Regions from separate parts of the Chitinophaga filiformis genome, predicted to be linked through region 1. Evidence: riboswitches for the same ligand, from Rfam matches in the RefSeq annotation. Region 1 holds a riboswitch; the other holds the start of a gene.
The links. Region 1 has a riboswitch for S-adenosylmethionine ahead of MYF79_RS18070 (trans-sulfuration enzyme family protein). Riboswitches for the same ligand answer to the same signal wherever they lie in the genome.
Positions count from the first base shown of each region.

Region 2: it holds a riboswitch for S-adenosylmethionine, as region 1 does, so the genes downstream of both, MYF79_RS09760 (trans-sulfuration enzyme family protein) here and MYF79_RS18070 (trans-sulfuration enzyme family protein) in region 1, are expected to answer to the same signal.

Region 1 is NZ_CP095855.1:4,608,641-4,624,376, reverse strand. It holds gene MYF79_RS18105 (ribulokinase) at 1-634, opposite strand, end outside; gene MYF79_RS18100 (NUDIX hydrolase) at 807-1,511, opposite strand; gene MYF79_RS18095 (HAD family hydrolase) at 1,634-2,287, opposite strand; gene ygiD (4,5-DOPA dioxygenase extradiol) at 3,001-3,885, opposite strand; gene MYF79_RS18085 (dicarboxylate/amino acid:cation symporter) at 3,964-5,226, shown strand; gene MYF79_RS18080 (YdcF family protein) at 5,168-6,469, opposite strand; gene MYF79_RS18075 (amidohydrolase family protein) at 6,509-7,819, opposite strand; gene MYF79_RS18070 (trans-sulfuration enzyme family protein) at 7,868-9,040, opposite strand; SAM riboswitch class I at 9,206-9,318, opposite strand; gene MYF79_RS18065 (NAD-dependent epimerase/dehydratase family protein) at 9,369-10,343, opposite strand; gene MYF79_RS18060 (TetR/AcrR family transcriptional regulator) at 10,438-11,043, shown strand; gene MYF79_RS18055 (TolC family protein) at 11,228-12,580, shown strand; gene MYF79_RS18050 (efflux RND transporter periplasmic adaptor subunit) at 12,605-13,672, shown strand; gene MYF79_RS18045 (efflux RND transporter permease subunit) at 13,715-15,736, shown strand, end outside.
Region 2 is NZ_CP095855.1:2,339,632-2,355,367, reverse strand. It holds gene MYF79_RS09790 (efflux RND transporter permease subunit) at 1-578, opposite strand, end outside; gene MYF79_RS09785 (efflux RND transporter periplasmic adaptor subunit) at 615-1,757, opposite strand; gene MYF79_RS09780 (TolC family protein) at 1,813-3,144, opposite strand; gene lipA (lipoyl synthase) at 3,479-4,399, opposite strand; gene MYF79_RS09770 (hypothetical protein) at 4,441-5,289, opposite strand; gene MYF79_RS09765 (DUF2851 family protein) at 5,703-7,001, opposite strand; SAM riboswitch class I at 7,145-7,264, shown strand; gene MYF79_RS09760 (trans-sulfuration enzyme family protein) at 7,423-8,601, shown strand; gene MYF79_RS09755 (homoserine dehydrogenase) at 8,691-9,887, shown strand; gene MYF79_RS09750 (iron chaperone) at 10,011-10,367, shown strand; gene MYF79_RS09745 (Maf family protein) at 10,417-11,001, opposite strand; gene MYF79_RS09740 (geranylgeranylglycerol-phosphate geranylgeranyltransferase) at 11,001-11,942, opposite strand; gene MYF79_RS09735 (KdsC family phosphatase) at 11,998-12,519, opposite strand; gene MYF79_RS09730 (Rossmann-like and DUF2520 domain-containing protein) at 12,637-13,401, opposite strand; gene topA (type I DNA topoisomerase) at 13,706-15,736, shown strand, end outside.

The DNA of each region.
Region 1 (15,736 bases):
GCCACATGGCCTTGTGGCCTGCCGCACAACGGCTGCGCAACAGGGTGCTGAGACTGCGGTTGCCTGTGAGCAGCGCCGGTATCCAGTCACAATGCTCTACCCAGGAGGCAGCTTTCTCTCTCACAACAGCATCTTCAGTGATCACGTGCAGGATCTTGGCCCAGTACCATTCACTGCTGTAGATACCACCACAGTACTTTGTATAATCGGTGCCATTGCTATGCGCGGTGTCATTGATCAATGCCGCCTCTTTATTGGCGGTATGATCTTTCCATAGAACGAACATAGCGTTAGGATTGTTCTCAAAGCCAGGTAAGAGGGCCAGCGGCGTGCCCGTTTCATCTACGGGGCCGGGAGTAGAACCGGTGGTATCCACGGCAATGCCTTTCACGAGGGCGGCAGTACCTGCCGGGCATTGTTGCAGTGCTCCGCGGATGCTCTGTTCCAGTCCTTCGAGGTAATCTAAGGGGTGCTGACGGTATTGCTGCACAGCAGGGTCGCAATACAGTCCTTTCTGCCAGCGGGGATAATAGTGCACGGCACTACCTGCTTCCTCTCCTGTCCGGGTATTCACTACGAGAGACCGTACTGAATCGGTGCCGAAGTCGACACCTATTACAAATGAATCTTGCATAACGTACATCCTTGAACGGTCCTCCCTGCCTGTGAGCAGTGGAAGACAGCAACTATTTAAAAAATGAGTAAATGTCCTGGTCTACTTTATTGTCAAAGAGACAATTATTTGATAAGGCAAAAAAACGCTGATATGAGCGCCACCATGACGGTGAAATCATATCAGTAGATCCTTATTTCAGATTGCCGGGATCGGAAACAAAATTGAGGAAGGCGTGGAATTTGGCGCTGTATTTTCTTTTATCCAGCTTGTAATAGAATGCTCCCCTTTTGGAAGTAGCCCTCTCTTTTTCTTTCTGTTTGACAAGTAAGCCGGTAGATAATACTTTCCTGCTGAAGTTGCGCTTGTCAAAGCCGGCGTCGTACACTGCTTCGAACAGTATCTGCAACTGGGGAATGGTGAACCTGGTAGGCAGCAGTTCAAATAAGAGCGGGTGAATGGCCGCTTTGTACCTTAATCGTGCCTGGGCCTCTTCTACCATTTTTGCGTGGTCAAAGATCAGCTTAGGTGCATCTTTGAGTGGAAACCACTCAGCTTTGTACTCATCCGTGATCTGTTGCTTGTACTGGTTGATGTCGATCAATGCGAAATAGGCTACAGAAAGCGTACGTTCCATTGGGTCCCTGTTCGGGCTGCCAAAAGCTGCCAGCTGCTCCATATAGACCCCTTCAAGTCCTGTGAGCTTGGTCAGTGTACGGGCTGCCGCGTCTTCCAGGTCTTCATCTGCCTGTACGAAGCCTCCCATCAGGCTCCATTTTCCCTTTTCCGGCTCGAAACCGCGTTTGATCAGCAGAAGCTTCAGATCCTGTCCGTCAAAACCAAAAATAATACAGTCTACAGCTACCAGCATCCGGGTTTGCCGGGAATAACGTGTCATACTATCCAGGAGTTTAATTCCGCTAATATAAAACTCCCTGTTGACATTGCCATTTTTTTGACCCACAGACTGTTTATTTCTACACAAGATAGAACTTTAAATGTCAACTTTACAATTATTTTTTAGCGGAACAAATCCATCGGCGTCAGCGTCGTATAATCCGGTACAAAAGTGATGATATTATCGTAGTCGCTGAACTCCTCACGGGTGTGCATCGTAGTTAGCACCACCGCCTTCATACCCGCATTGGCAGCGGCTTCTACGCCTTTTGGCGCATCTTCGAACACAATGCAGGAAGCAGGATCCGCACCCAGTTCTGCAGCAGCCTTCAGGAACACTTCCGGGTGCGGTTTACTCGTGCTTACATCGTTGGCCGTTATGATGCTCCGGAAGTAATGACGGATATGAAGATTATCCAGTGCAAAGTCTACATTGAACGGAATGGCCGCCGTACCTATTCCCATCGGGATCCCTTCCTTCCCGGCGGCTTCCAGGAATGCCTGCAGGCCTGGTATCAGCTGCAGATGGGGCAGATAAGCCGCCTGGTAACGTTTCTCCTTTTCCAGGGACAGTTCATCCATCTCCGCTGTTGTAAAACGGTCCTTTCCAAAAATACGGACCAGCAGCTCCTGGTTCTTGCCATACATTTCCTTCTTTACCGCCTCCCGGCTCAAACCCGCCCCCAGCTCAGTCAGGGTATTATACCAGCCCTCCAGATGATATGCCATATCGTCTATCATAGTGCCGTTCATGTCAAAAATAAATGCCTTTTTCATATGCCTGTTTTACAATTTAGCGGGTCAAAGCTAATAAATTAAATAGCTGCGGAGTAGTCCCAATTATATCCTTATTTGCTTAAGTTAGTCTTTGGATCCGGCGGAGGCTAGTATCTACGGGGACTTTACTATAGCACTAGAGGGCTGTTCTATAGCGAACGCTATAGAATAGTGGGTCTACGGGCAGGACTGTAGCGCCTACAGGTAGGAACCGGTAGTATAGTCGAAGTTAATCCTTCGTGAATGCGTGGCGAAATCCCCGGAGGTGACGAACCTGGTTCCGGGAACATAAAAAAAGAAGGTCGAATGAGTTCGACCTTCGTGATCTAGTTCACGTTATTGAATCGACCGCATGCGGCAAAAATTACTGGAATTTGCATGCAGTTCGCAGAAACATTTATATAGTAAACCGGGCATCCCCACACCGTTACACCACGTCTCAAAAACAGGAAACAGACCCGGCAGCCAGGAAAGCAACCGCTATAGATGAATGAGCTGTCAACAGACTAGTTGCCCGCCGGATAAATAGCATAACAGTGGAACACCCGGACAGGACAATTCAGGTAAACGTAATTACTACCTGCTGCAATTTAATGATAAATGTCAAATTTACAATTAAATTTTTCACTTCTTCCGGACATAAAAAAATCCATGGACGACAGCCCTTTTATTGCCGTTGTCCATGGACACTTGTGTATTGAAGTTTTATTAGCTTACTCCCCTACCTGGAAACACCGCATACTAATGCTTCCATTCTGGATCTCTTCGTAAGTGAACCTGATCTCTTCATCCACCCCTGCCAGACCAAGACCGTAGATAAATGGAAAATAGTGGTCCGGCGTTGGAATGGAGAGCTTCGCCGCCTCTCCCAGCCTTTCATAATGCAGCAGATCATCAAAAGCGCGCTGTTCGACCTTATTCTTTACAGTAGCGTCGAATTCCAGCGCCCAGTCAAAAGGCGCTGCATTGTCGTTAAAACTGATCTTCCTCAGGTTATGGACGATATTCCCACTCCCCACAATAAGTACTCCTCGTTTGCGCAACTCCTTCAGCTCCTGTGCCAGCTGATAATGATAGGCCGGTGGCTTGTAATAGTCGATACTCAGCTGGAATACAGGAATATTGGCCTCAGGATACATGTGTTTTAAGACGGTCCATGTACCATGATCTAGCCCCCACTGATCATCTTCCACCACCTGGGTGCTTTTGATCAGCTTTGCCGTTTCACGGGCCAGTTCCGGCGCTCCCGGAGCCGGGTATTGCACTTCGTGCAGCGCCTGCGGAAAACCTCCGAAGTCATGTATTGTAGCAGGCCTGGCAGACGTCAGCACATGTGTGCCCCTTGTCAGCCAGTGCGCAGATACGACCAGTATAGCATTAGGTAATTGTTTTACCGATTCGCCCATCTCTTTCAGCCGGCGGGTGAAAGCATTGTCGTAAAGTGCGTTCATCGGGCTACCATGACCGATGAACATAGCCGGCATCAACGTAGTACGCTGATAATCACGGGTGATCTTCCCCAGTTCTTGTAATTGCATATATAATCCTCCTACAGGTAAAATGGCCATTGCAGCCAGAAAATCCTTCCTGTTCATCATACACAAAGGTACTTAACACCCCTGCGCAGGAAATGGACAAATCATCTGATAAAGTGGACTTTTCAATATATTTGAGCCATGCGGACCATACTCAAAAATTATAGCAGCCTGCTACTGCTGCTGGGTGGAATTATTGCCGGCAGCATCCTCGGGCTGATCTTCGGAAAACGGGTGGAAGTGATCAAACCAATAGGCGATATATTCCTGAACCTTCTTTTTACAGCTGTTATACCACTGGTGTTTTTTGCCATTGCTTCTGCTATTGCCAATGTAGATCCGGGTCAGAAACTGGGCAAAGTGATGTCTGTGATGGGATTGGTCTTTGTCGGCACCGTCCTTGTGTCGGCCTTCCTCACGATCGTTGCTATCTGGTTCTTTCCCCTGCAGGCTGTTACCACAGGCCCCATGGCGATGGAGGAAATGAAGACGGCAGGACCAGGAGAACAGCTTACCCGCCTACTGACAGTAGGTGAATTTTATGAACTACTGTCCCGGAAAAACATGTTACCCTTCCTCATCTTTTCCGCGCTCGTAGGTTTTGCCGCACTGAAGGCCGGCGAATCCGGCAAGGCATTCCGGCACTTCCTGGACTCCGGCAATGAGGTCATGAAGCAATTACTCAATATCATCATGCTGCTTGGACCTGTCGGCCTGGGCGCCTACTTCGCTTACCAGGTAGGCACGCTGGGCCCTGAGCTCTTTGGCACCTATGCCAGTTCAATGGCCCTGTATTATGGCTTCGGGCTATTTTATTTCATAGTAATGTTCAGTGTCTATGCCTTCCTGGCCGGAGGAATGGCGGGGGTGAAGATCTACTGGAAGAATAACCTGGTACCCACTTTTACCGCGCTTGGCTCCTGCAGCAGCATCGCCACCATACCCGCTAACCTGCTGGCTGCACAGCGTATGGGCATTCCGGAGCATATCGGGAACGTGGTCGTGCCATTGGGCGGCACCCTGCATAAAGATGGATCCAGTATATCTTCTGTTGTAAAAATAGGCGTCGTGTTTGCCATGTTCCACCGTCCGCTGACGGGTGTAGATACCGTATTACTTGCCCTGGGAGTGACGGTGATCGTGAGTATTGTAGAAGGAGGAATTCCCAATGGTGGTTATATCGGGGAATTGCTGGTCATGTCTGTATATGGTTTTCCAATAGAAGCCCTTCCTGCTGTGATGGTGATCGGTACCCTCGTGGATCCCCTGGCTACCATCCTGAATGCTACCGGCGATACAGTAGCCGCCATGATGGTGACCAGGGTAATGAAAGGGCGCCGTTGGCTTAAGGATCGAGCGGATCTTCAGGATCCTGCTGCCAGGCTTTCAGATCCGGTAATATAATATTCTCCGTAGGCGATTTTCTTTCCAGTCCGGTATAAGGCAGATAGCCTATTTCGTTTATGAAGCGCGCTGCCATCTTTTCAATAGCGAGCGACTGAAACGAATCGGACACGATCAACATCGGTTTTGCGGCAGGTATATTGAACAGGTATACCAGTCTTACCGCATTCCTGATGTTGGTTGTTGTATGCCTTGCATGCGGTTCTATGATCACAGCACTGTCAGGAAGCCCCAGTTTGCCCACCATATATTTTTTCATCTCGATCGCTTCGCAGAAAGGCGTTTTGTAAGGATGCACATGGCCGCCGGACACAATGATGAAAGGAGCTACATTATTGCGGTATTGTTCTGCTGCCAGCTTACAACGGAACATGCCCATACTGTCCATGGACTGTCCTGCCTTCCCCGGACCACTGCCCGGCACCAGTATGGTACTGAAGCGATAGGCATTCCAGTTCACCCTTTTCGACTTCGCAAAAGCCGCCGCGTTCTGCTCTTTGTATAAAGGCTCGTAACGGGTAGCTTCATCACGGCCGTTGATTTCCAGTGCCTTCAGCGCTCCCAGCAAAGGTTGCTTATAGAATGTATTCCCTGTACCTATGGGCAGGATCTGCTGCACTGCCGTTTTCACCTGTTTCACAAATGCCGGATCTGAGGGGCGGAAAGAGATGGAATCTATCCTCGGATAACGGGGAGGAACGCCCTGCAGATATACACGGCAGACATGATTGATACCTGTCGCCACATCCTCCCAGGCCTTCCGGATAAAGGTAGTATCTGCGTTATCAGCATATAAGGGGTAACGGTCTACCACCTTGAGACGCTGCACTGTTTCCGCTATATCAGGATTGGCGACTGCCAGTCTTTTGAATTCCTCACTCACATCGTGTATCTCATCTGCCGTCCATTCCAGCGCTTTACCGATGCAGGCAGCGTCAGCACACTGGCTGTAGGCTGTCGTTAAACGTGACAGCCTGTCTTTCGCTATCTGGTTGAATACCGGGTCTTTTACAATAACATCATGTGCAGGGCCATTTCTTTCCAGCAGGTATAACAGGTAGAACGATTTCCTCATCTGTACCTGTTGCGTGGTACTGTAAGAAGGAGTGGCAACCTTTACGGTCTTCGTTGTTCCTGCTTTGGATTTGCCTTTTCCTTTTGTGGTCTTCCTACGCTGCGACTGTGCCGTCAATGTTACCAGGCACAATAGCAGGCATAAACTCATTTTGACTGCTGATCTCATATTTTTTCCCCCGGCGCGTTGGCTGCGCCCTAGTTTTGATTACTGTATCTGTTTTCCGTTCTTGTAAATAGCTTTGATACTACGTGTAGCCCTGATGTCCTGTAAAGGATTTGCGTCCAGCACCATAAAATCCGCCTTTTTACCTGGCGCCAGGCTGCCCGTCCGCTGTTCTATTCCCAGCATGGCGGCGCCGTTGTAGGTAGCATATTGGATCACTTTTAAAGGTGGTACTCCTGCCTCTGTCATCAGCTGTAGTTCCCGGTGTTCCGAAAAGCCCAGGGCCCTCACCGGCTGTGCACCGGAGTCTGTGCCCATGACGATCTTTATGCCTGCACTATCCATTTTATGCAGGTTCCGGGAGGCGATCTGAAGGGATTTCATTTTCCTTTCGCGGTCGTTATTTTGTTGCTGGCGATAGTCTTCGCCTTTCAGCATATCCCACACACCGGGTTCCAGCGAGCGGATAAAGAAAGGATCAGCAAACCATTCCGGCAACGTGGCATAAGCAAAGCCGAATTCTTCGATGCAAAGGGTGGGAATATAACAGACATTCTTCTGTTTCATTGCAATGATCAGGGAATCATCTACCTCCTGGTCCCTGATACTATGCGCCAGCACATCGACCCCTGCATCTACCAGTTTGCGGGCGTCTTCGAGGTAATATACATGTGCGGCTACCTTGATATTGTGGGCATGTGCTTCCGTAATAATAGCATGGTATATCTCGGGAAGAAGGCGTGGTTCTCCGTCTACCCATATCTTAACAAAATCCGGTTTCAATACAGCGAGGCGGCGCATTTCCTGCAAGGCCTGATCTGCGCTTAAAGGGCGTAGGATACTGGGACCGAATGCAGGTGGCGGCACGCCTTTGGGGGCGCCAAAACCGTAACCCGCTGTGTAAAAAGAAGCACCCGGCAACATCTCCATCCGCGATGCATCCCTGAAAATGAAGGCAGCCGGTTGATCGGTTCCCAGGCTTAATACAGTTCCCACACCGTATTCCAGGTATTGCATCAGGTGGCGGTTAACATTCTCCGGCGTATAGTTGGCGGCGGCAATTGTCTCGCCCTTTAACAATCCAACATGGCCATGGCCATTCACCAGCAGTGGTATTACGGTATTTCCCTGTCCATCTATTTCAACGGCGCCCTTAACAGGATAGTTTGTGCCTGCGGGTAGTATTGCCGCAATGGTATCTTCATTGACAACCAGACTGACATGGGAACGGGCTTCAGCCCCGCTCCCGTCAATCAGGGTAATATCTTTGATTATAAAAGAAGTGTTGTCCTGGGCATAAGTATAGTAACAAATAGCGGAGAGGCAAACACTGAGAAATATACGTTTTAGCATAGTTACACAATTTGCAGTTTATCAATCCAGAAACTGCAAACTACGAAACTATAAACTTAAAACGGACCCGGTCGCCTGCTGAATTTTATAAAAGGCAAGATCGAGGTCTGAAAGGAGGTCTGCCGGCTCCTCCAGTCCTACCGACAAACGGACAAGGCCATCGGCCACCCCGGCGGCTCTCCGCTTTTCATCAGGGATGGATTTGTGGGTCATGCTGGCCGGGTGACATAACAAACTTTTAACACCTCCGAGGCTCTCTGCCAGCTTAAAATATTGGGTGCCAGTCACAAACGAGATCGCTGTTGCTTCCGTATCGTCCTTAAAGGTAAAAGAAACAATTCCCCCGAAGCCTTTCGACTGCCGTTTTGCTATTTCATGGCCGGGATGACTTTTCAAACCGGGGTAATACACTTTATCTACCAATGGGTGTTGTTCCAGGTATTCCGCAATTGCCTGGGCGTTGGCACAGTGTTGCCGTACACGCAGATGTAATGTCTCTATACCACGTATCAGCAGAAAACTGTCAAACGGGGAGAGGATGGCGCCACAGGCGTTCTGGTAAAATTTGATCTCCGCACCCAGTTCCGGTGTCCTGGTCACCACCAGTCCTGCAATAAGGTCGCTATGTCCTCCCAGGTATTTCGTAGCGCTGTGGATCACTATATCTGCACCCAGTGCCAGCGGCTGTTGCAAGACCGGAGAAGCGAAAGTATTGTCTACACAGAACAGGCATTTACTGGCGGCAGCAACCTTCGCAATAGCAGCAATATCAGATATCTTTAATGTAGGATTGGTCGGTGTTTCCAGCCATATCAGCTTAGTAGCGGGAGTTATGGCATTGAAAACGGCCTGCACATCTGAGGTATCCACATAGGTTACCTTGATGCCAAATTTGCTATATACCTTGTTGAATAACCGGAAGGCCCCTCCGTAAATATCATCTACGGCAACAATCTCATCACCTGATTGCAGCAGTTTTACGATAGCATCTATAGCTGCCAGTCCGCTGGAGAAGGCAATACCAGTGGCGCCGCCTTCCAGCTGTGCGGCTATTTTTTCCAGCGTTTCACGGGTAGGGTTGTTGGTCCTTGCATAGTCGTATCCTTTGTTTACACCCGGCGCTTCCTGTACGAAAGTAGAGGTCTGATAAATAGGTACGGCAATAGCGCCTGTTTGCGGATCTACGGGAATGGAATGGATCAGTTGTGTGATTGTGCTCATCTCTTTTTGTTTTTGAGTTTGATGATAATTGTTGATTAAACAGGTCCTTATGAGGAACTTATCAAAAAGAGATGCAGATAGTGGCAGGAAGTGCTTAAAAGCAAAAAACTCACCTGGTAGCCAGGTGAGTTTTATTTATTTCAAGTAAAATAGATCAAACCTACTGACTTATCTTTCCCGCTGTAAGCGGGATGGATGTAGCACCTTTCCGGTCTGGTGGAACCGGGTGGTTGCTAAGGCTTCGCAGGGCCATTTCCCTCTGCCTTTCTTGATAAGAAACTTAAAGAACTGGTGCAAAGATATGAGAGAACAAATTAAATCACCAAATTTATTTTTTCCTGTCTCCAATACTTTTCACGGTCAGGGCGATCCCCTCTTCATAGGAAGTAGGCGTAAAATTGAAATGTCTTTCAAATTTTGTGCTGTCGAAAATATACGGATGCGTGGTCTGGTACATCATTTCATGCAGCTCTCCGATAGTCCTGTTAAACAGGCCAGCCAGGCGGATCATAAAGCCATTCAGCTTTGTATAACGCGGCTTTACCTGCAGGGCTGCCGCCACCATTTCCACATATTCTTTCCCGTTAGGTGCAGGATTTGTTGTGGGCAGATGCCATACCTGGTTAAACGAAGACGGATCTGACGCCAGCAGGTAAAGCGCCTTGCCCGCATCAGGTGTAAAAGTATAACTATGCGGCACCTGGTCATTGCCCATCCAGTTAGCAGCCTGTCCCTGCGCCAGTTTATTGATCACCATGATATTGAGCACGCTGGTACTGTCTGCAGCAGGGCCGTAAAAGTCGGCCGAGCGTGCAATGCTCGCCGTAATATTACCCTGTTTCACCCCCTGCATGATCTTGTCTGCGATCATTGCCCTGATCTCTCCTTTTTTGCTTCTCGGATGATGAGGCGTATCTTCCGTCATAGCACCGTCTACCAGCCCATACATGTAAACATTGTCGAAAAAGATGAAGGGAATGCCGCCTTCGCTGCAAGCCTCAATTACATTCTGAATGATCTTCGGCCATTTGTCCTGCCATACCTTATGGTCATAAACAAGTCCCACACATAAGAACACGATAGACGAACCACTGATAGCCCTGCGTGCCTGCAAAGGATCGGTAATATCTGCCGCTATTATATCTGATACCCCATTCACCGGTTTTGCCTGTCTGCTTACCAATCTCACATGCTTGCCCTCTTCCAGTAAAACGGCTGTCAATTCCCGTGCTATGCTCCCCCCTGCGCCTAAAATTGTATAAATTCCTGATCCTGAAATGTTTGATTGTGTATTATTGGTCATAATAGGGTTGTTTTACAAGTAATGACGTAAAGCTAAAAGAAATATTTCATTTTCTGAACACTGTTCAGTAAGTTTGTGCCGTAAAGTTATTTATATGGGCATCACAGACAGAAAGGAAAGAGAAAAGCAGGAAATGAGGAAACTCATCATTAACGCTGCCATGGAGATGTTTGTTAAGGAAGGTTTCGACAGGACCTCTATCCGCAATATAGCGGATAAAATAGAGTACAGCCCGGCCACTATTTATCTCTACTATAAAGACAAGGATGAGTTGTTGTACGAAGTACAAGGACAGGCCTTCCTGGAGTTATATAATGCCTTCGTCAGAGACGTAACTGCCACAGACCCGATGGAAAGATTGGAACAACTGCTCCACTCCTACGTCAATTTTGGCTTTGAGCATCCGGACCTGTACGACCTGATGTTCATTCTCCGCTCTCCTATGAATGCGGTGAACGACAATGACTGGCCGAACTGTGACGAAGCATATGGTTTCCTGGCCGACACTATGGATAAGTGCATGGACCAGTTGCGCTATGAGAATGCCCAGATCGGGGCGCTCTCCATCTGGGCACTGGGACACGGGCTCATCTCGCTTTTTATCAGAGAACGCATTAAGGTAATGGAACTGCCTGACGATCAGATCCGTAATGTGATCGCAGCTACCGTAAACGAGCATCTCCGGCTGATCAAAAAATAGACGATGGCGGGATGATAATTGACGGCATCAACTATTAGCCGTCTAAAAAAACTGCCGCCGGCCTCTTATTTGACCTTGTCAACATAAAAGCGGTATCTGACTGATTTATAGCAGATACCAGGACACGTAAGTGTCTTTTTTTATCCTCCGACACTAAACACTGTTCATAATTTCAACTACGATCATGAAAAGAAAAATGTTCATAATACTGTTCGCCGTGTCCGGAATGTCCGTTCAATACGGCTATGGACAGGGAAAGGTCCTGGATGATTATATCCAGAGCGCGTTCTCACAGAACCAGGGGCTGAAACAGCAGCATTTTCAGCTGGACAAATCGCTCTATGCCCTGAAGGAGGCCAAAAGCCTATTCTTTCCGCAGATCGGACTTGCTGGTAGCTATACCAAAGCTGATGGCGGCCGTACCATTGATATTCCTGTCGGAGATATGCTGAACCCCGTATACAGTACACTCAATCAGCTGACCAACAGCCAGAAATTCCCCCAAATGGAAAATCAGTCGTTCTTACTGAACCCTGATAATTTCTATGATGTACACCTCCGCACTTCTCTCCCACTGGTGAATACGGAAATATGGTATGCCAACAAGATCCGGAAGGAAAGCATCACGCTACAGCAGGCGGCTGTCAATGTTTACAAGCGTAAGCTGGTGAAAGACATTAAAACTGCCTATTATCAATATTACCAGGCGGGGAAAGCAGTGGAGATCTACAATACCGCCCAGCTTCAGGTGCAGGAGAATATCAGGGTCAACACCAGCTTCCTCGCCAACGGCGTCACAAACAGTACAGCCCTTACCCGCGCAAAGGCAGAACAGCAGAAGATTGCAGCGTCTATTACCGAAGCGGAGAATAAACAACGGAATGCCCGGGCCTATTTCAACTTCCTGCTGAACAGGGACCTGAACGCTCCTATTACCATAGACAGCAGCATCTTTATACCTGAAGAAATATTGCCGGCTCCCGCTCCGGGCGGCAACACAAGAGACGAATTAGTCCAGCTGTCCCAGCAACAGAAGATCGCCTCACTCTTTTATCGCCAGTCAAAGTCTTACCTGGTACCCAAAATCAGCACCTTCCTGGATCTCGGCTCACAGGGTTTCAACTGGAACGTCGATAACAAATCCCGCTACTACATGTGGGGCGTAAACCTGCAGTGGGACCTTTTTGCCGCCGGTCAGCGGAAGTATAAGGCACAACAAGCGGCCATTGACGTCAGTAATCTGCAGGCAGCTTACAATGAAACCAGTATTTCATTTCAACTGGAACAGCAGGTTGCTGAAAATAACTATCACACAGCAGTGGCCAACTTCAAAAGCGCCAGGGAGCAGCTGTTATTATCTGAAAAATATTATACAGACCAGTCGAAGGTGTACAAGGCAGGACAGTTACTGTACATAGAACTGCTGGATGCGCAGAACCAGCTTACCAATGCAAAACTGCAGCTATCTGTAGCTTTCGCCGCTGTGCAAACCGCTATCGCCGACATTGAACGCACACAAGCTTCCTATAAACTTTAATCTACTTCCTTAAAAATATTCAACATGAAATCTATTCTCTCTTTTTCACTGCTGGCAACCTTTTCCTGCCTGGTTATCTCCTGCGGAGCGCCCAGCGCAGCAGAAAACAACAATAGTCAGTCTTCGGGGATACCAGTAAAACTGCTTCCCCTGAACGCTAAAATGAATTCCAATCCGGCTATCTCCGTATCAGGCCAGTTCACTACAGACGATGAAGTGCTGCTCTCCTTTAAGACAGGTGGTATCATTCAGCGCATCCTGGTAAAGGAAGGAGACGCCGTTAAGAAGGGTCAATTGCTGGCAGTATTAAATCCGGTAGAGATCAACGCACAGGTGCAACAGGCCCAGCTTGGTTTTGAAAAAGCACAACGTGATTACAAACGTGTAGAAAATCTTTACAAGGATAGTGTGGCCACCCTCGAACAGTTGCAGAATACAAAGACAGCACTGGATATTGCCGGTGAGCAGCTGAAGACTGCACAATTCAACCACACGCACTCGCAGATCCTGGCAACGGAAAGCGGTTATATACTACGTAAACTTGCCAGTGAAGGACAATTGGTGCAACCCGGCACCCCTGTACTGGAAACAAATGGCGCACAATCGGGCAACTGGCTCCTGCGTGTGAATGTCAGCAATAAGGAATGGGCAGCTATCAGCCTGCAGGACAAAGCCAGCGTAGAGGTGGAAGCCGTTCCCGGCAAGGCCTTCGCAGGCGTAGTTTCCCGTAAGTCAGAAGGCATCCAGCCACAAAGCGGCTCTTTTACTGCGGATATTAAGTTAACCGGAGAAAAGCCCTCAGCTATTGCTTTTGGTATGTTTGGCAAAGCTGTCATTAAACCCGTAGTAACTGCTGCTGCAGATGGTAATGGTCCCTGGGCTATTCCTTACGATGCATTGCTGGAAGGCGACGGCAGCACAGGCTATGTATACGTTACCAACGATAATAAGACCGCTCATAAAATAGCTGTCACCATAGGGGGAATGGAAGCCGACAAAGTGATCATCAGCAAAGGACTGCAGGATGCAGGCGCCCTGATCATTTCCGGTAGTGCTTATCTGACAGAAGGCAGTGCCATCACTGTAAAATAATACCGCATAGCGACGGGAACTCCTCTAATAAATCAACGAATCATGAAAATCTCTTCATACGCGGTAAAGAACTATCAATTTACGTTGGTGATCTTTATTATGATCATCGTACTCGGTATTACTACCATCCTCACAATGCCCCGGTCTGAAGATCCCGAGGTTAAATCGCCCTTCTTTAATGTAGTTGTCGTATATCCGGGTACCAGCCCGAAAGACATGGAAGACCTCGTGGTGGACCCATTGGAAAAAGAATTGTCTTCACAGGAAAATATCAAACGCGTGAGGACCAGCATCGGAGACGGCCTGGCCGTGATACGGGTTGAATACAAATACCACAGCAACGTGGACGATAAATACCAGGAAGTGCTGCGTGTTGTAAATGGTAAACGGGACGAATTGCCGGAGAATATCAACATCGACGTGCTGCGGCAGCAGCCCAGTGATGTGAATATCATGCAGATAGCACTGGTCTCCGAAACGGCATCAAAAGACAAATTGCAGTATTATGCCGAGAAGTTACAGGATGACCTGGAAACCATCAAGGCCCTCAAAAATGTGGAGATTCACGGTATCCCTGACAGGCAGGTGAGAATTGAGTTAAACCTTGAAAAGATCGCCCAGATGGGTTTACCGGTGAATAAGGTCATCTCCAGCGTTCAGAACGAAATGAGCAATATCCCTGGCGGTAGCATTGAAGCCGGTAACCGCAGTTATAACATCAAGAGCAGCGGCAGCTATCAGCAGCTGGACGAAATAAAAAACACAGTGGTTTTCAACAGCAAAGGAAAGAATATCTTTCTTAAAGATGTTGCTGTTATCTATTATGGTCTGGCTGATGAACAATATGAAACAAGGCTGAACGGACGCAGATGCGCCTTTGTAGTGGCAGCACAGAAAGAAGGTGAAAACATCAGCAAAACCAAGGAACTTTATCTGCCGGTACTGAACCAGTTTAAGAAAACCCTGCCTTCAAACATCGACATGGTCCAGCATTTTGACCAGGCAGACAATGTGAACAGGCGTCTGGGCGGCCTGGGAAAAGACTTCATCATCGCGATACTACTCGTGGCTGTTACCCTGCTTCCGCTGGGATTCCGTCCCGCATTGATCGTAATGATCTCCATCCCTTTATCGCTGGCTATCGGGATAGTGCTGTTAAATGTATTTGGGTATAACCTTAACCAGCTGAGCATCGTAGGACTGGTAGTAGCACTGGGCTTACTGGTAGACGACAGCATTGTGGTGATAGAGAATATCGAGCGCTGGATACTGGAAGGACACTCGAGAATGGAGGCCACACTCAAAGCCACCAAACAGATCGGGCTTGCAGTGGTGGGCTGCACTGCCGCACTGGTCATCGCATTCATGCCACTGGTATTCCTGCCTGAAGGCGCCGGTGACTTTATCCGCGGACTTCCAATGGCCGTTATTCTGAGCGTGTTTGCTTCCATGTTTGTCTCGCTGACAATCATCCCTTTCCTGGCCAGCAAATTGCTGCCCGAGCATGCGGGGAACCCGGAGGGGAACATCTTCATGCGCGCACTGAAAAGACTGATCCATGGCAGCTATTCCCGCGTACTGGATAAAGCATTGAAAAGACCGGTGCTTTCCATCATCATTACCGTGATCATCTTCAGTGGTTCAATCGTATTGTTCCAGGTAGTGGGTTTCAGCCTTTTCCCGGCATCAGAAAAGCCACAGTTCCTGGTGAATATTACCACACCCCCGCAGTCAAGTCTTGCTTACACCAAGAGCATTGCGCGACAGGTAGAACAGTCACTGAAAAAAGAAAGGGCCATCAATTACTTTGCTACCAATGTAGGGAAAGGTAATCCCCGTATCTATTACAATGTCATACAGGAAAATGAGAGGAGCGACTTTGCCGAGATATTCATCCAGCTGGACAATCATACTTCGCCTTATGAAAAACTGCAGCTGATCGAAAAGCTGCGCAGGCAGTGGACGCCGTACCCGGGGGCTAAAGTGGAGGTGGTCAACTTCGAGCAGGGACCACCAGCGCCGGCGCCGGTGGAAGTGCGCCTTTTCGGCGACAATCTTGATACC
Region 2 (15,736 bases), 2.3 Mb from region 1:
TTGTCGGGCTTCAGCCATACACGCATACTAAAGTCGTCGGCACGGGTGAAGATGTCGCCCACACCTTTCGCACGCAGCAAGGCGTCTTTGATATATACGTTGGTATAGTTGTCGAGGAATGTTACATCGTGTGTTCCCTTGGGAGAATATAAAGCCACCAGCATAAGGATACTGGGGTTACGCTTTCTTACTGTCAGACCAAGGCGCTGTACCTCCTGCGGCAGGGTTGGCTGTGCGATACCCACACGGTTCTGTACATCCAGCGCCGCGATATTGATATCGGTACCTACCTCAAAGTTAACAGTCAAGCTCATGGCCCCACTGTTGGTACTGTTACTGGTCATATAGGTCATACCGGGCGTACCGTTCACCTGTACTTCCACGGGAGTGGCAGTAGTCTGCTCAACGGTCTGCGCATCGGCGCCAATATAGGTACCAGTCACCTGCACAGTGGGAGGAGAAATTTCCGGGTACTGACCGATCGGCAGGCTATTCATGGCCAGCAACCCTACCAGTACCAGCACAACAGATATTACTATTGCGGTAACCGGTCTGCGTATAAAAGTATTTGCAATCATGTTTCTTCTTCTATTGATTCAAACTCAAACTGTTATCTATTTCTTGGCTGCGGCTGCATCCGGAGCTTTCTTCACGGTAGTCGTATCGATCTTACCGCCGTCACGTAAGCGGTTCAGACCTTCGGTTACGATCAATTCTCCTTGTTGTACACCGTCCATTACCACGATCCGGTCTCTCAAACGGGGACCGAGGTGTATTTTGCGCTGTTCGGCAACGGTATCTTTTGCAATGAATACGAAGAATTCCCCCATCTGCTCTATTACTGATTTGTAAGGAATGATCACGCGCTCGCCGGACTGATCGTTGAGGACGTTCATCACACCGCTCATACCTTCTTTCAGTTCACCCTTAGGGTTATTGAATTCGATACGTACTTTGATGGTAGCGGTCAGGTTGTCCACACCGCGGTCAATAACAGCGATACGACCTGGTTCATCATACTGTTTGCCATTCGGCAGCTGCAGGCGGAAAGTAGAATCGCCGGCAGATACGGCCTTACCCTGCAGGGCAGAGAAACGTGGGATGTCATTTTCGTTCACCACGAAATCGACAGCGATAGGGTTTTCGGAAGACATCGTGTTCAGCAATGTGGTTCCGGCACTTACCTGCGCCCCCAGTTTCACCTGTGAAATACCGATACGGCCGGTGAATGGCGCTTTTATAATGGAATAATCGAGATCTGTACGTGCTGCGAGTAAGGCTGCTTCTGCTGCTGCCAGCTGGCTGCGACTTACATCCAGTGCTGCATCGGCATTATCCAGTGTCTGGCGGGCAATCGCGTCCTGCTCAGCCAGTTTATGGTAACGGTCTGCATCTTTCTGTGCCTTGGTAAGATTAGCTTTTGCCTGGCTAATGCTTGCTTCTGCCTGGCGGTAAGCAGCTTCATACTTACGACGGTCTATTTCATAGAGCGGTTTTCCTTTCTGTACCACTTCACCTTCTTTAAAGAAAATGCCGGTAATATATCCTGATACCTGTGCACGCAGTTCTACCTGGTTCAGTGCCACTACAGTAGCGGGATATTTATCGTAATAAACAGCGGTGCCCATAGCGGCAGGGACAACGCTTACCGGTGTAGGAGGCAATACCATGGCTGTTTTCTGAGCCGGGCCTTTACAGGAAGCCAGGTAAAATAAGCCTGTAGCGCCAATGAGGAGAATGTGTTGCTTTGTTTTCATCTGAAAATATTTGTCCTTTCAATGACCAGGCTGGTGGGCCCGGCCAGTTTCCTTTTTAGTAGTTGTTAGTTGTTATTGTTCCCAGTGCACGCTGCAGATCTATCTTGCTCGACAGTACAGTGTACATCGCATTATAATAATTGAGCTGCGCTGAGCGGAGATCGGTTTGCGCGGTGATCACCTCAAGATAGGTCTTCACTCCTTCCCGGTACTGCAGTTCGATGAGGTTATACACTTCCTGGGCAAGGTCCACATTCTCTTTCATCACCATAAACTGGTTGAAGTTGGCCTTGTAGGTCGCCATTGCCTGTGTATACTCTGTGTTGATCTGGTTCCGCAGGTTTTCCACATCCAGATCTATACGTTTTATCTGCAGTTCCGACTGGCGGATGTTGTAGATACGTTTAGAGCCCTGGAAGATAGGAAGAGACACCTTCAGCCCTACCTGGGAACTAGGCAGGTTGTTGCTGTATAACTTCTGAAATTCCGGGTGCAGATAGGTGAAACTATAGTTTGCAAAAGCTGACACTGTAGGCAGGAAGCTCCATTTATTGTACTTCAGTTCCGCTTCCTGCAGCACCTTCTGTGTTTGCAATAACTGCATCTCGATCCTGTTGTCATAAGCCACGGTAACAGTGGTATCCAGCTGTACATTCTGTGCCATCTGGACGGTATCGTACACCAACGGTAATGACCCGGAGGCGGGGTAGCCCATCAGCTGACGCAGGTAGGCCTCGCGGGCTTTCAGCTGCTCTTCCCCGGTCTTTTTCTGCGCGCGGGTATTGTTGAGGGAGATGGTAGCCCGTTTGTAATCGGTCTTATCCACCAGTCCGCCCTGGTATTGGTTATAAGCATCTTTCAGGCTACGCTCCAGGCGTACGATGTCTTCATTCAGTACATCGATCTGCTTCTGGGTAAGCAGGAGATCGTAATAAGCCTTGGTTACGTTAGCCACCACATCAATCCGGTAGCTTTCTGTATTTTGTTTGGCCTGTTTACGGACGTCGCGGGCGGTTCTGCCAGCCAGCAGGAGGTCGCGGTTAAACAAATTCTGGTTCCACTGGAACAGTGCGGCAGAACTGTTGGCTACGCCGATCTGTGCATAGTTACCATTGAAATAGGAAGTGGGTATCTTCAGATAATGATACAGGTTGTAGTCCAGCCCAACCTGAGGATACCAGTCGGCAAGCTTACCTTTAATGGTATATTCAGTGATGTCTTCATCCAGTCTGGCCTGCTTTACAACGGGCTGATGGTTAAGTGCATACTGAATGCAAGCCTGCAAGGTTGCCTGAGGAAGCAATGAATCGGAGACCTTTTGCGCATAAGAGGGTGCATTGTACAGCACGGCACTTAGTACGGCGGTCAGATAAAATACTCTTTTCATAAAAGGTTTTGACAATCAGATTCTTCTTTACACCAATCGGAGGACAACGACGATATTGTCCGGTATATATAATGATCTATTTTGGATTTGATGCTAATGTGAATCTCGGCAAATGACGGGCACAGCTTAGCATATGCACAGACTGCAAACAGGTAGGTTCAGGTTGTTAACGGTAGATTACAATTTTTGGGATAAAAGCCGACAGACGGGCTGGCTATACTTCCATTTACAGGGAATTACAGCCAGGCCCTTCCCGTAATTGCACGGCAAAGATAATGACTCGCAATCAGAAACATGTTACCACTGATGTAAATTTAAACAACAGTTTAACTTCCTATTTCACCGTGCGTCCACTATTAATATGTTTTTCTGCATGGTAGGAGGATCTCACTAGTGGTCCTGATTCGACATAATCCAGACCCATGTTATATCCTATTTCACGCAATTCTGCGAACTCGTCGGGATGAACAAAACGGACAACAGGCAGATGTTTTGGGGTAGGTTGAAGATATTGTCCGAGTGTCACCACGTCACATCCGTTGTCGTACAGGTCTTGCATAGCCTGTACCACTTCCTCTTTAGTTTCACCAAGGCCGAGCATGATACCGCTCTTGGTACGCATGCCGCCATCTTTCAGGCGACGGATCACTTCCAGGCTGCGGTGATATTTTGCCTGGATACGCACCTGTTTGGTGAGGCGTTCCACTGTTTCGAGGTTGTGGGATACCACTTCCGGGGCCACATCAATGATGCGCTGGAGGTTTTCCCACTGTCCTCTGAAGTCCGGGATCAATGTTTCCATTGTTGTATCCGGATTCAATGATCTTACTGCTTTAATTGTATTAGCCCAGATGATGGAACCACCATCTTTCAGCTCATCTCTGTCCACAGAGGTGATCACGGCATGTTTCACTTTCATGAGGTATATCGCTTCTGCAACCCGTTGAGGTTCATCCCAATCCACAGCTTCCGGCCTGCCGGTAGCTACAGCGCAGAACCCACAACTGCGGGTACAGATATTCCCCAGGATCATAAAGGTGGCGGTGCCGGCTCCCCAGCATTCACCCATATTCGGGCAATTTCCGCTCTCACAGATCGTGTGTAACTTATGTGTGTCAACCAGGTTACGTACCTGCTTATAACTCTCTCCTATTGGCAACTTAACCCTCAGCCAGTCCGGTTTTTTAGTTCTCGGAGCAGCGGCAGCAGGCGCTGTGCTGCATGGCGTTGCGGTCGTGATCGGTGTTTCTTCCATCTCTGATCCTTTCTTTAGGACACAAATTTAATACTTCTCAACTATTTCTTATCCCAACGCTTTCCAAACTGAAGCGCGATATATGCATTGAAGAAGAATTTCTTGGCAGGCTGGTCTATCATAATGTTGATATCCTTGGTATAATATTCCGCATTCACGCCTACTTCCAGGGCGCTTACCACCTCATTGAAACGCGCCCAGTCGAACCGCAGGCCTGTTTTTGCATGTACCCCCGGAACGATGCTCAGTTCTCCCCAGCCTTTACCAAAACCGGCGCCTCCTATGATAGATGCCCTGTCCAGGAATGCCTGGTCATATAAAGGGTTCTGACCATATTTAACCTGTATGCCCTGTTCGGTATTGGGATCTACGATATTGAGGTAATAAGGTTTCAACATTCCGACAGACAGGCCTCCGTAGTAGATGGCGTTTACGAGCACGCCGTTCTTGTTGGCTTTACCACCGATGAGTCTTTGCTGTCCAACCCCCAGTTTTACCTGGTAGAAGTTATTTTGCTTACCGTATATGTAGGGTTTCTCTGAATAGATAAATCCATAAGGGTCAACACCTTTTGGTTGTCCGGCCTTTTTATCTTCCTTGGGATGTTTTTTCTCGCCAAATTCAAGCTGAAAATAATTCACCTTGGTCCTGCTCTTCCGGTACCCCAGTTCAAACAAGCCGGTCCAGCCATCGGTATTTATTCTGGCACCTGCTGAGAATTCCCTCTGATACAGGTTCTCTCCTTCTTCCAGTTGCTTGAACAAGGAAATACGCTTTAGTTTGCGCTGCTCGCGTTGTTCTTTCTTTGAAAGTCCGTCCGTTTTTGAATCCTGGGCATACAAACTACCCGCCATGACCAGTAAAAGCAAGGATGAGTATAGTCTTTTCACCTGTATAGATTTGTTTAGTTAAGGGAGTATAGCCGCGGGGCTATGCTATATAAACGCAAGGGGCATTATATTGGTATGCCTGCTGTACAAACCTACACGTTTTTTCCGTCATGTGTAAATTTGTTTTGTCTGTAAACCCACGCCCATGTATATATAACGCCGTAACCCCGAAATGGTTACAGAATGATTGGAGAGGACGATTATTGCGAGCCATCACTATAGTACCTCTCCGGAACCAATGACCTTAACTCAGGTTCACGGCATAAGATGAACATCGGTTAAGGTCATTGATACCGGAGAGGTACACTGTTGATACCGGGAAGATATCGGCTTCGACATGCCTTAAAGGTGGACCTGAAGGAATATTACTGCGCAATAGCATATTTATAGAACTAAAAAGATCGTTTACCGCTTCAGGCAATATCAGACCGGAGCAACCTTGCTCCGACGGCACATCTCAGGCAATGTTTTTCATCACAGTAATGTTGTTTCAACTGTAACAATGCCTGGCTTTCTCCCGCAGAACCGGCGTTGATATTCAATGCATTCCATTCACCTATAACGTGGTTTTCCTCCGGGGGGAGTTGTTCCATAAGATGAATGGCCTTCTCCTGGCAGCGGCTATCTCCTTTCTCCCGGCCGTACAGGTATAGCAATGGCAAGACGGTATTGATCAGGATATTATGGACGGCACGGGTACCTGGCATCTGCGTCCTGCTCACAGGTTTGCCAAATTTGTAATGGGTCTGCCAGTAATCGGAAGGCCGGACCTGCAGCATCTTTTCCAGGCTGGCCGCATCAGGGGCTTCCAGTATCCGGGAAAACAGGTGTGGGACCTGGTGAAGCAATGCGGCCAGGAAAGCGATCTTCATACTTGGAAAAGAGGCGGGACGCATCCGCAGCCATTTCCAGTGCCGGGCATCGAGCGGTGTAAGGCGGTATTTATGCCGCATGTAAGCGTACTCCCGCTGTAGCCCCTGCATATAAGGGTCTGTGGCAGTATCATCCAGCATACCTGCCTGTCCGAATAGCAGCGCTTCCAGCAGGAACAGGTCATGCTGGTGGCGAAGCAAGACCTTATATGGCATGGATTGCGCTACATGCAGGAATACTTCCCCGTTCACAGGCATGCCGGCTGCTCTTGCCATAGCACGGAAACAAACTTCTTCCCAATCGTACCGCGTTTGCAAGAGCCAGGCCTTTAACTGGTCGGCCTTTTGTTCCAGCCGCTCTATCAGCAGGCGGTCCTTCCAACCCATCCAGACAAGTTCCGGCACATCTGGCAGAGAACCTGCACAGGGAATCAGCGCCGCCGATTGCCGCAGGGCCTCGTACCGTTGCAACAGCAACTTCGGAATAGCAGGCTGCAATTCCAGCACAGGTATGCCATTGGTTGTCCCTCCCGGCATGTCATGCGCAAACACCACATGCAGGATAACATTACGATACTGCAGGTTGTACTGGTGCCCGTGCCGGAACCAGTCAGACGTTTTCAGGTGCAGTTCTACATTGCCCACCCACAATGTATCACCTATGCGGATACGCGCTGCGGTGAAATCGGGTCCTGCATGCCGGTTATGCTGACCGGGATGATCGATGTGTAAAGATTCGCCCTCCTGTGTAGTAAGACCGGTTTGGCTAAATAAGCGGAATTGCCAGATGTGTTGAAATAGCTCTTCTGCGAGCAGCGGATCAACATTCACAATGGTCATAAATGGTTGGTTAACAGAGTGATCAAAAATCAATCAAAGGGAAACAAATTAGTGAAAAAATAAGTACGTGCAAAAAATTAAAAATATTCCTTTTTGGAAATTTCATCAAAGTACCTTTAACTTTGCACCCAGTTCTTACACATGACTTATCCAGAAAGGCGGAGGGACTTGGCCCTGCGATGCCTTAGCAACCAACCTGCAGTGATGCAGGGAAAGGTGCTAATTCCGGCCCCGGTTATACGATAACCGAGGGAAGATAAGTTGGCAGAGATTGATATTCATCGTAATAAAATACCTGAAGGCTCTTCCAACTACGGAAGGGCTTTTTTTATGCCCCTTATGCTGGTAGTTATGACTGGATGAACCGTCTGATTGTGCATGTGCCAACCAGGGTATAATAACAGTATAATTGCTTTGAAGATTGAAAATAGCTACTCAATTATTGCATAGCATCCCGGTGGATGAATTGACGGGCGCCATTTCCGTACCCATCTACCAGACCTCCACTTTTGTGCAGGAATCTCCGGGGATCAACAAGGGATTTGAATTTTCCCGTGCCAATAACCCTACGCGGAAAGTGCTGGAAAATATCATCTGCAACCTGGAAGAAGGGCATGCAGGTTTTGCTTTCGCCAGTGGCATGGCGGCTATTGATGCTGTGATGAAACTGTTAAAAAGTGGTGATGAGATCATGGCCGTGGAAGACACCTATGGCGGTATTTTCCAGATGTTCCAGCATATGTTTGAACGCTTTGGGATCAAAGCAAACTTCGTAGATACCAGCAATACGGACAAAGTACTGGCAGCAATCACTCCCAATACAAAGATGATCTGGCTGGAATCTCCCACCAATCCAACTTTACGTGTATCTGATATTAAATCCATCAGCAAAATAGCCAAACAGCATAATGTACTACTGGTGGTGGACAATACACTTTGTACACCATTGCTACAGCAACCCATGCCACTGGGCGCGGACATTGTGATACACAGCGCAACCAAATACCTGGCAGGTCATACCGATGTTATCGCAGGACTGGTAGTGGTGAATTCAAAAATACTTGCAGACCAGCTGCGTTTTAACCAGAACATCTCAGGCAGTATACTCAGCCCCTTTGAGGCCTGGCTGACGATCAGGGGTATTGAAACACTCTGCCTCCGCCTGGATAAACAATGCAGCAATGCAATGGCCATCGCTACCTGGCTGTCTACACATCCGGCGGTGGATAAAGTATTTTACCCTGGACTAAGCACACATAAAAACCATCATATTGCACGTAAACAACAGAAACAATACGGCGCACTTGTCAGCTTTTCTCTTAAGAGCGACAACATAAAAAATGCGATCCGCGTAGTGAACAGCACCAAGCTATTCAAACTGGCGGAAAGTTTCGGAGGAGTAAAAAGTATGCTGGATCATCCGGCTACAATGACGCATCGCAACATCCCGGAAGAATTCAGGAAGAAGACCGGGTTGCAGGATTCCTGTATACGGCTGTCAGTAGGTATCGAGGATGCTGAAGATCTTATCAATGACCTGAAACAGGCACTGGATAAACTGAACCTGCCCGCGGGAAAACAGATCACGGTATTACAGTAATAACAATCATATTTTTCATTAAAAGTAATGCAGTTTGCTTTCTATCAACCTGCTGCATGAAGGAAGTATATAAGCACTAAGTATAGAACATGGAAAACAAGATCATCAATTTAGGTATTTTCGGATTTGGTTGTGTGGGACAAGGGTTATACGAGGTACTCAACAGAACAAAAGGTATCAATGCCCGTATCAAAAAGATATGTATTAAAGATCCTAACAAATCGCGTCCTATTGACGCCAGTTACTTTACTACTGACAAAAATGAAATTCTGAATGATCCTACCATCGATGTAGTGGTAGAATTGATCAATGACACTGAAGCTGCATTTGAAATAGTAAGTACTGCACTGCGTAATGGCAAGGCAGTAGTAAGCGCCAGCAAACGCATGATCGCAGAAAACCTGCCCGCATTATACCAGCTGCAGGTGGAAAACAAAGTACCTTTCCTCTACGAAGCCTCCAGCTGCGCAAGTATTCCTATCATCCGTAACCTGGAAGAATACTATGACAACGACCTGCTGAATGCGGTGGAAGGTATCTGTAACGGTTCTACGAATTACATTCTTACCAAAATATTTGAAGAGAACCTGAGCTTTGAAACAGCGCTGCAACAGGCACAGGACAAAGGTTTCGCAGAAACAGACCCTACCCTGGACATTGAAGGGTACGATCCTAAGTTCAAGATCGTGATCCTGTTATTACATGCCTTCGGTACTTTCGTAAAACCAGAAGAAGTATTCAACTATGGTATCCATCATCTGAACGATTTCGATATCCAATTTGCAAAGCAACGCAACTGTACCATTAAGCTGATCGGCAACTGCCGCAGGCAGAACGGGCATGTGAATGCATATGTATTGCCACACCTGATCAGGGAACATAACCTGTTGTACGATGTATACAACGAATACAACGGCATCCTGCTGGAGAGCGCATTCACCGACAAACAGTTCTTTGTGGGTAAGGGTGCAGGTGGTACTGCTACCGGTAGTGCAGTGCTGTCGGATATCTCTGCATTATTGTATAATTATCGCTACGAGTATAAGAAGATCAAGCAATCCAATCAGCCGGCATTCACCAATGATGTACAACTGAAAGTATACCTGCGTTACCGCACTGCAGACCAGGTACATCTTGCAGATTTCTACAACATCTCCGAAAAATATGAGTCTGCCACATATAGCTATGTAGTAGGTGTCATCAACCTTGAGAAGCTGAAAACTGCTACATGGTTGAAGAACAAGGATGTGAACCTGCTGGTGCTGGAAGAGGAAAATGCACGTTAGTCTTCATTAATCAGCCATATACGCAGAGGGTATCAGTTAGTGCTGATACCCTCTTGTTTTTACAGATCCATAGCCTACACTAAAGGACGATGCTTTGTATATTTGCATCAAACACCCCACGTCATGAAAAACGCCGCTTCAGACATTGACGCCTATATTGCAACATTTCCGGAAGATATACAGGCCCGGCTACAGGAAGTCCGTGCCACCATCCGTAAAGCAGCCCCTGAGGCAACAGAAGCCATCAAATATGCCATACCGACCTTTGTACTGAAAGGCAACCTGGTGCATTTTGCGGCATTTAAAAATCACATAGGCTTCTACCCTGCACCAACAGGTATCAAAGCATTTGAAAAGGAATTATCAGTGTATAAACAGGGAAAAGGATCTGTACAGTTTCCCCTGGATCAACCTATGCCATTGGCGTTGATCACCAGGATCGTGGAGTATAGGGTTAAGCAGCAATATGGAAACAGGTGAACGTTTAAGTGAGTCTCAAAGCCTTCGTTTCTTTGATCCCCTCCCCTGATCAATTATTCTCAGCGGCAATAGATTCCAGTGCTTCCACGACATTGCTTACAGGCAATCCCATCACATTGTAGAAACAACCGTCAATACGATCTATTCCAACGGCTCCTATCCATTCCTGTATTGCATAGGCGCCGGCCTTATCGTAAGGCTTGTAGGTATCCACATAGTAGGTGATCTGCTCAGTGGTGAGTGGTTTGAAATGCACAGCGGTTTCTTTGGAGAAAGCCAGTTCCTGCTGCTCCCGTTTGATCACGACACCTGTGATAACCCGGTGTATCCGGCCACTCAATGCCGACAGGATGCGGATGGCATCTTCCCTGTCTTTAGGTTTACCGATGATGGTATCATCTAAAACAACAACGGTATCTGCAGTGATTATGATATCTTCTGCTGTACATAAAGCCGCTACTGCTGCAGATTTCTGCCTGGCAATATGCACGGGCACTTCCGGAATAGCCATATCAGCGGGAAAGGTTTCAGCGGTATCCACTACTTTCACTTCAAAAGGAATTCCTGCCTGCTCCAGCAGTTGCTTTCTGCGCGGTGACTGAGAAGCAAGGATCACACGTTTTCCGGTATACATCAGAGGAATATTTTAAAAAAGATCATAGACAGGATGCCGGTCAGCATCAGCCATTTCACGAGTGAGCTAACCCTGTGATAATGTTCCGGCAAATGGGCCTTCTTCAACAGGGTATAAATATAATAAGCAGGCGCCTGCACAAACACTACCAGGTAGATAATAGCCGGCCACCAACCGATAAGTCCTATTCTTATTTCCACCGCCACGATCAGGACCTGCAGGGCTAACAGCAACATATAACAGATGCGTTTGGCCGCTTCTACGCCCCATACAATGGGTATAGTGCGACAACCATCTTTCGCATCGCCTAACATATCTTCCAGGTCTTTTACTATTTCACGTACAAGAGAAATGACAAAAGCGAACAGAGCATATACTCCGATGATCTGGATCAGTTTTCTGCCCGCCGGCGACATGATGGCTTCAAAACTTTCATATATCTGCTTTTCATAAAAGCCTACGACAACTACTGCCAGGGCCGTCAGTAACGAGATCAGCACATTCCCGATCAGGATCTGACGCTTAAAGGAAGTAGAATAGAACCAGAGGATCAGGGAACAGATCACCTGGGTGAGGCCCAGATAGATCTGGCCGATCTGCCAGGCCACAATAAAACCAATGGATACACCTGCCATATTAAATATGGTATGCCAGGCCATGGCCCAGCGTCGATTGATGATCTTATCGAGCACCATCTTTTCAGGTTTGTTGATAATATCTATATTAATGTCGAAGTAGTCATTAATGATATTCCCCGCAGCTGCTATTAATACAGTAGAGAGCGACAGCAGGAAAAAGGAAAGCCAGGAAAGAGAAGGCCCTTCTCCGTTATATTCCAGCACCGGCGCCACTACACAATACTGTAGCAGGAACTGGGTTAATGCTATATAGATCAGGTTTGGATATCGGATCAACCTTAAAAAGGCAATCAGCAATTTCATAGTTCAATAATTGCGGTAAAAATAATTCCAGTTACATATCATGTAGCCTCAGCCTTTAACGGCTGGCGATCTCCTCATCCATCATCCAGTGACCATTCAGTTTCAGCACCTTTTCAATGATCTCCCGCACGCAACCATTTCCGCCATTGATAGGTGATACATACCGGCAGATGCCCCTGATTTCGGGAGCGGCATCTGCAGGGCATACCGGCAGGCCGACCAGTTGCATAGCCCGGTAATCCGGTATATCATCGCCCATAAATATGATCTCTTCCCAGCGCAGGTCGTTTTCAAACACATAATCCTGTAATTTCTCCTGCTTGTCTAAAACGCCGGTATAAATATCTTTTATACCCAGGCCCTGTAAACGGCTAACCACGCTTTCTGACCTTCCGCCCGAAATGATCACGACCCGGTACCCTTTCTTCACTGCCAGCTGTAAGGCGTAACCGTCCCGGATGTTCATTTTCCGTGACTGTTCCCCGTTGGGCAACAACTGCACAGTTCCATCGGTCAACACGCCATCAACGTCAAATACAAAGGTGGAAATAGGTTTAAAAAGAGATAAAATGTTCATTGAGCATTAATTAGGAACCCATGAACCAGGGAGCGGGGAAGCAAATGCTATAAATACTGGTTTCCGAGTCCCTGGTTCCTGATTGAATTCGGCAAAAGTACCACAGATTTTCAAATGTCAGCTGCGGTGGAAATCATAAATACTATCTGACATGACCTGGTAGATCAGTTTGAGGTACTCTTCATTTTCCAGCAGGGCACGGTGGCGGGACATGGTAGCCTCATCCTTTCGAACGGCAGGGCCTGTCTGAACGGATTCAGGAGGAAATTTCTCCAGCCGGTCAAAAGTCTCCTTTATAATAGGCTGTAGCAAGCTAAAGTCCAGTCCTTCCTTTTCACAGTAGCGCTTGGCCCTGGCAATCAGGTGGTTAGTAAAGTTGTTGCATAGTACAGCCGCCAGGTGTAACTGGAGGCGCTGATGCGAACTAACTTCCTGTATATCAGGACTTATACTCTGTGCTACCGGTTTTATCCTGCGCATGACCTCATCGCTGGCAGCCTCAAGCAGCAGCGGGATGGCGGGATAGTTCCGGACTTCCTTCCGGAGGGATTGCAAAGGGTAGATCACGCCCGTATTCAGGGAGATCTTTTTAATGGCATCGAGGGGTACTGCTCCGGCAGTATGCACTACAAAACGTTTTCCCAGTCTCAGCTCGTCGTTCAGCTCAGGGATAGCGGCGTCACTTACGGCCATCAGGTAAAGGTCTGCCTCCATATTAATATCCAGCAGATCGTTGGTACCGGTAGAATGCAATGATTCTGCCAGCTCAACAGCATTTTCCTTCTTACGGCTGATCACCTGCAGGATCTGATGACCATGCAGTTTCAACAAATGACCAAAACAATGCGCTACATTCCCTGCGCCAATAATTACTATATCCATTCAGTCTAAGGTTAATATATATTATGGTGTACCGGTTTTCAGACAAAGCATGCGGAGATATTGCACTCATATCTTTATATGGTCAGGTTACTTCGCGTTTAGCAACGTTCTTATCCAGCAATTTAAGTATTAAACTGTTAACGGCTCATTTTTAATGATTTTATCAAAAATATTACATTTACCTTCAATGCGTTAAAACAGTCTTATTTTTTATTCTCAACCTACTTTTATATACTTGCAAAATTCGTATTGGTATTTTTTATACGGAATTTTACGTATCTAGTAGCTCATAAAGACGGCATTCATGGCAAAAAATCTAGTAATTGTTGAGTCTCCGGCGAAAGCCAAGACGATTGAAAAGATACTGGGCAAAGACTTCGAGGTAAAATCCTGCTTTGGTCACATCCGCGATCTGGAGAAGGATGATATGGGTATTGATATCCCCAATAACTTTAAACCTAAGTATACTATACCTGAGGATAAAGAGAAGATAGTTAAGGAATTAAAGAAACTTGCGAAAGAAACTGAGGAAGTTTGGTTAGCAACGGATGAGGACCGTGAGGGGGAAGCCATCTCATGGCATTTATGTGAGGTACTGGGTCTTGACCCGGACGTTACCAAACGTATCGTTTTCCATGAAATTACTAAGCCAGCCATCGAAAAAGCCGTACAACAGCCCCGCCTATTAGATATGAACCTGGTCAACGCCCAGCAGGCCAGGCGTATTCTTGACAGAATAGTAGGTTTTGAACTATCGCCCGTGCTCTGGCGTAAGATGAGCATGCGTAATTCATTGTCTGCCGGCCGTGTACAATCTGTAGCGGTAAGGCTGATCGTAGAGCGGGAACGTGAGATCAATACATTCAATGCCGTTAGCAGTTTTAGGGTAGAAGCCTTCTTTACTGCTAAAGATCTTCAAGGCAAAAATATTACTTTTAAAGCTGAAGGCCCCACCCGCTTCAAGACTGCCGAAGATGCTGAAAAGTTCCTTGAGCAGTGCATCGGCGCAGCCTATTCGGTGAAGGACATTCAGGTAAAACCTGGTAAGAAATCGCCTGCAGCCCCATTCACTACTTCTACCCTGCAACAGGAAGCCAGCCGTAAACTGGGCTATAGCGTTTCCAAAACAATGTTGCTGGCGCAGAAGTTGTATGAAAGTGGTAAGATCACGTATATGCGTACTGACTCTGTGAACCTGTCAGACACAGCGCTCGCAGATATCCAGAACGCCATTACTACCAACTACGGGCAGAAATATCATCAGCACCGTAAATTCAAGAATAAAAATGAATCTGCCCAGGAGGCGCATGAGGCAATCCGCCCAACCTATATGGAAAATGCGTCTGTTGATGACAGCGATACCAAAAAGCTCTATGAACTGATCTGGAAACGTACCATCGCAAGCCAGATGAGCGACGCGGAACTGGAGAAGACGATTGCTAAAATTGACATCTCCACCAATCACGAAGAGCTGACAGCCAGTGGTGAAGTATTGAAGTTTGACGGGTTCCTGAAAGTATACATGGAAGGTAAAGACGATGAAGATGTGAGCGATGAGGACGAAAATGACGGCTCTTTGCCACCATTGGCGGTAAAACAGGTGCTTGACCTGAAAGAAATGAAGGCCACTGAACGTTTTACCCGTCCTGCACCCCGCTATACAGAGGCCAGCCTGGTAAAGAAACTGGAAGAACTGGGTATCGGACGTCCATCCACCTACGCTCCCACCATTACTACCGTTCAGAAACGTGGTTATGTGGAGAAACGTGATAAGGAAGGCGTAAAAAGGGACTTCCGTATCCTCAACCTGAAAGCCGACAAGATCACCAAGATCACAGATACGGAGAATACCGGCGCAGAAAAATCCAAACTGTTCCCGACAGACCTGGGTATGATCGTGACCGACTTCCTGAACCAGTATTTTGGTTCTGTGATGGACTACGGTTTCACTGCGAAGATCGAAGGAGAATTTGACGAGGTGGCCCACGGTAAGAAGGTCTGGAACAAGATGCTGAACGACTTCTATACACCTTTCCATAAAGATGTAGAGAACACGCTGGAAAAGGCGGAAAGAGTAAAAGGCGAACGCCTGCTTGGCACTGATGCCGAAACAGGTAAACCGATCGTAGCGCGCATGGGACGTTATGGCCCTATGATCCAGATCGGTAAAGCGGAAGACGAAGAGAAGCCGAAATTCGCAAAAATGAAGTCCACTCAAAGTATAGAAACTATTACTTTAGAGGAAGCGATGGAACTGTTCAAACTACCCCGCAACCTGGGTAAATTTGAAGACGAAGATGTACTGGTGAACATTGGCAGGTTCGGACCTTATGCA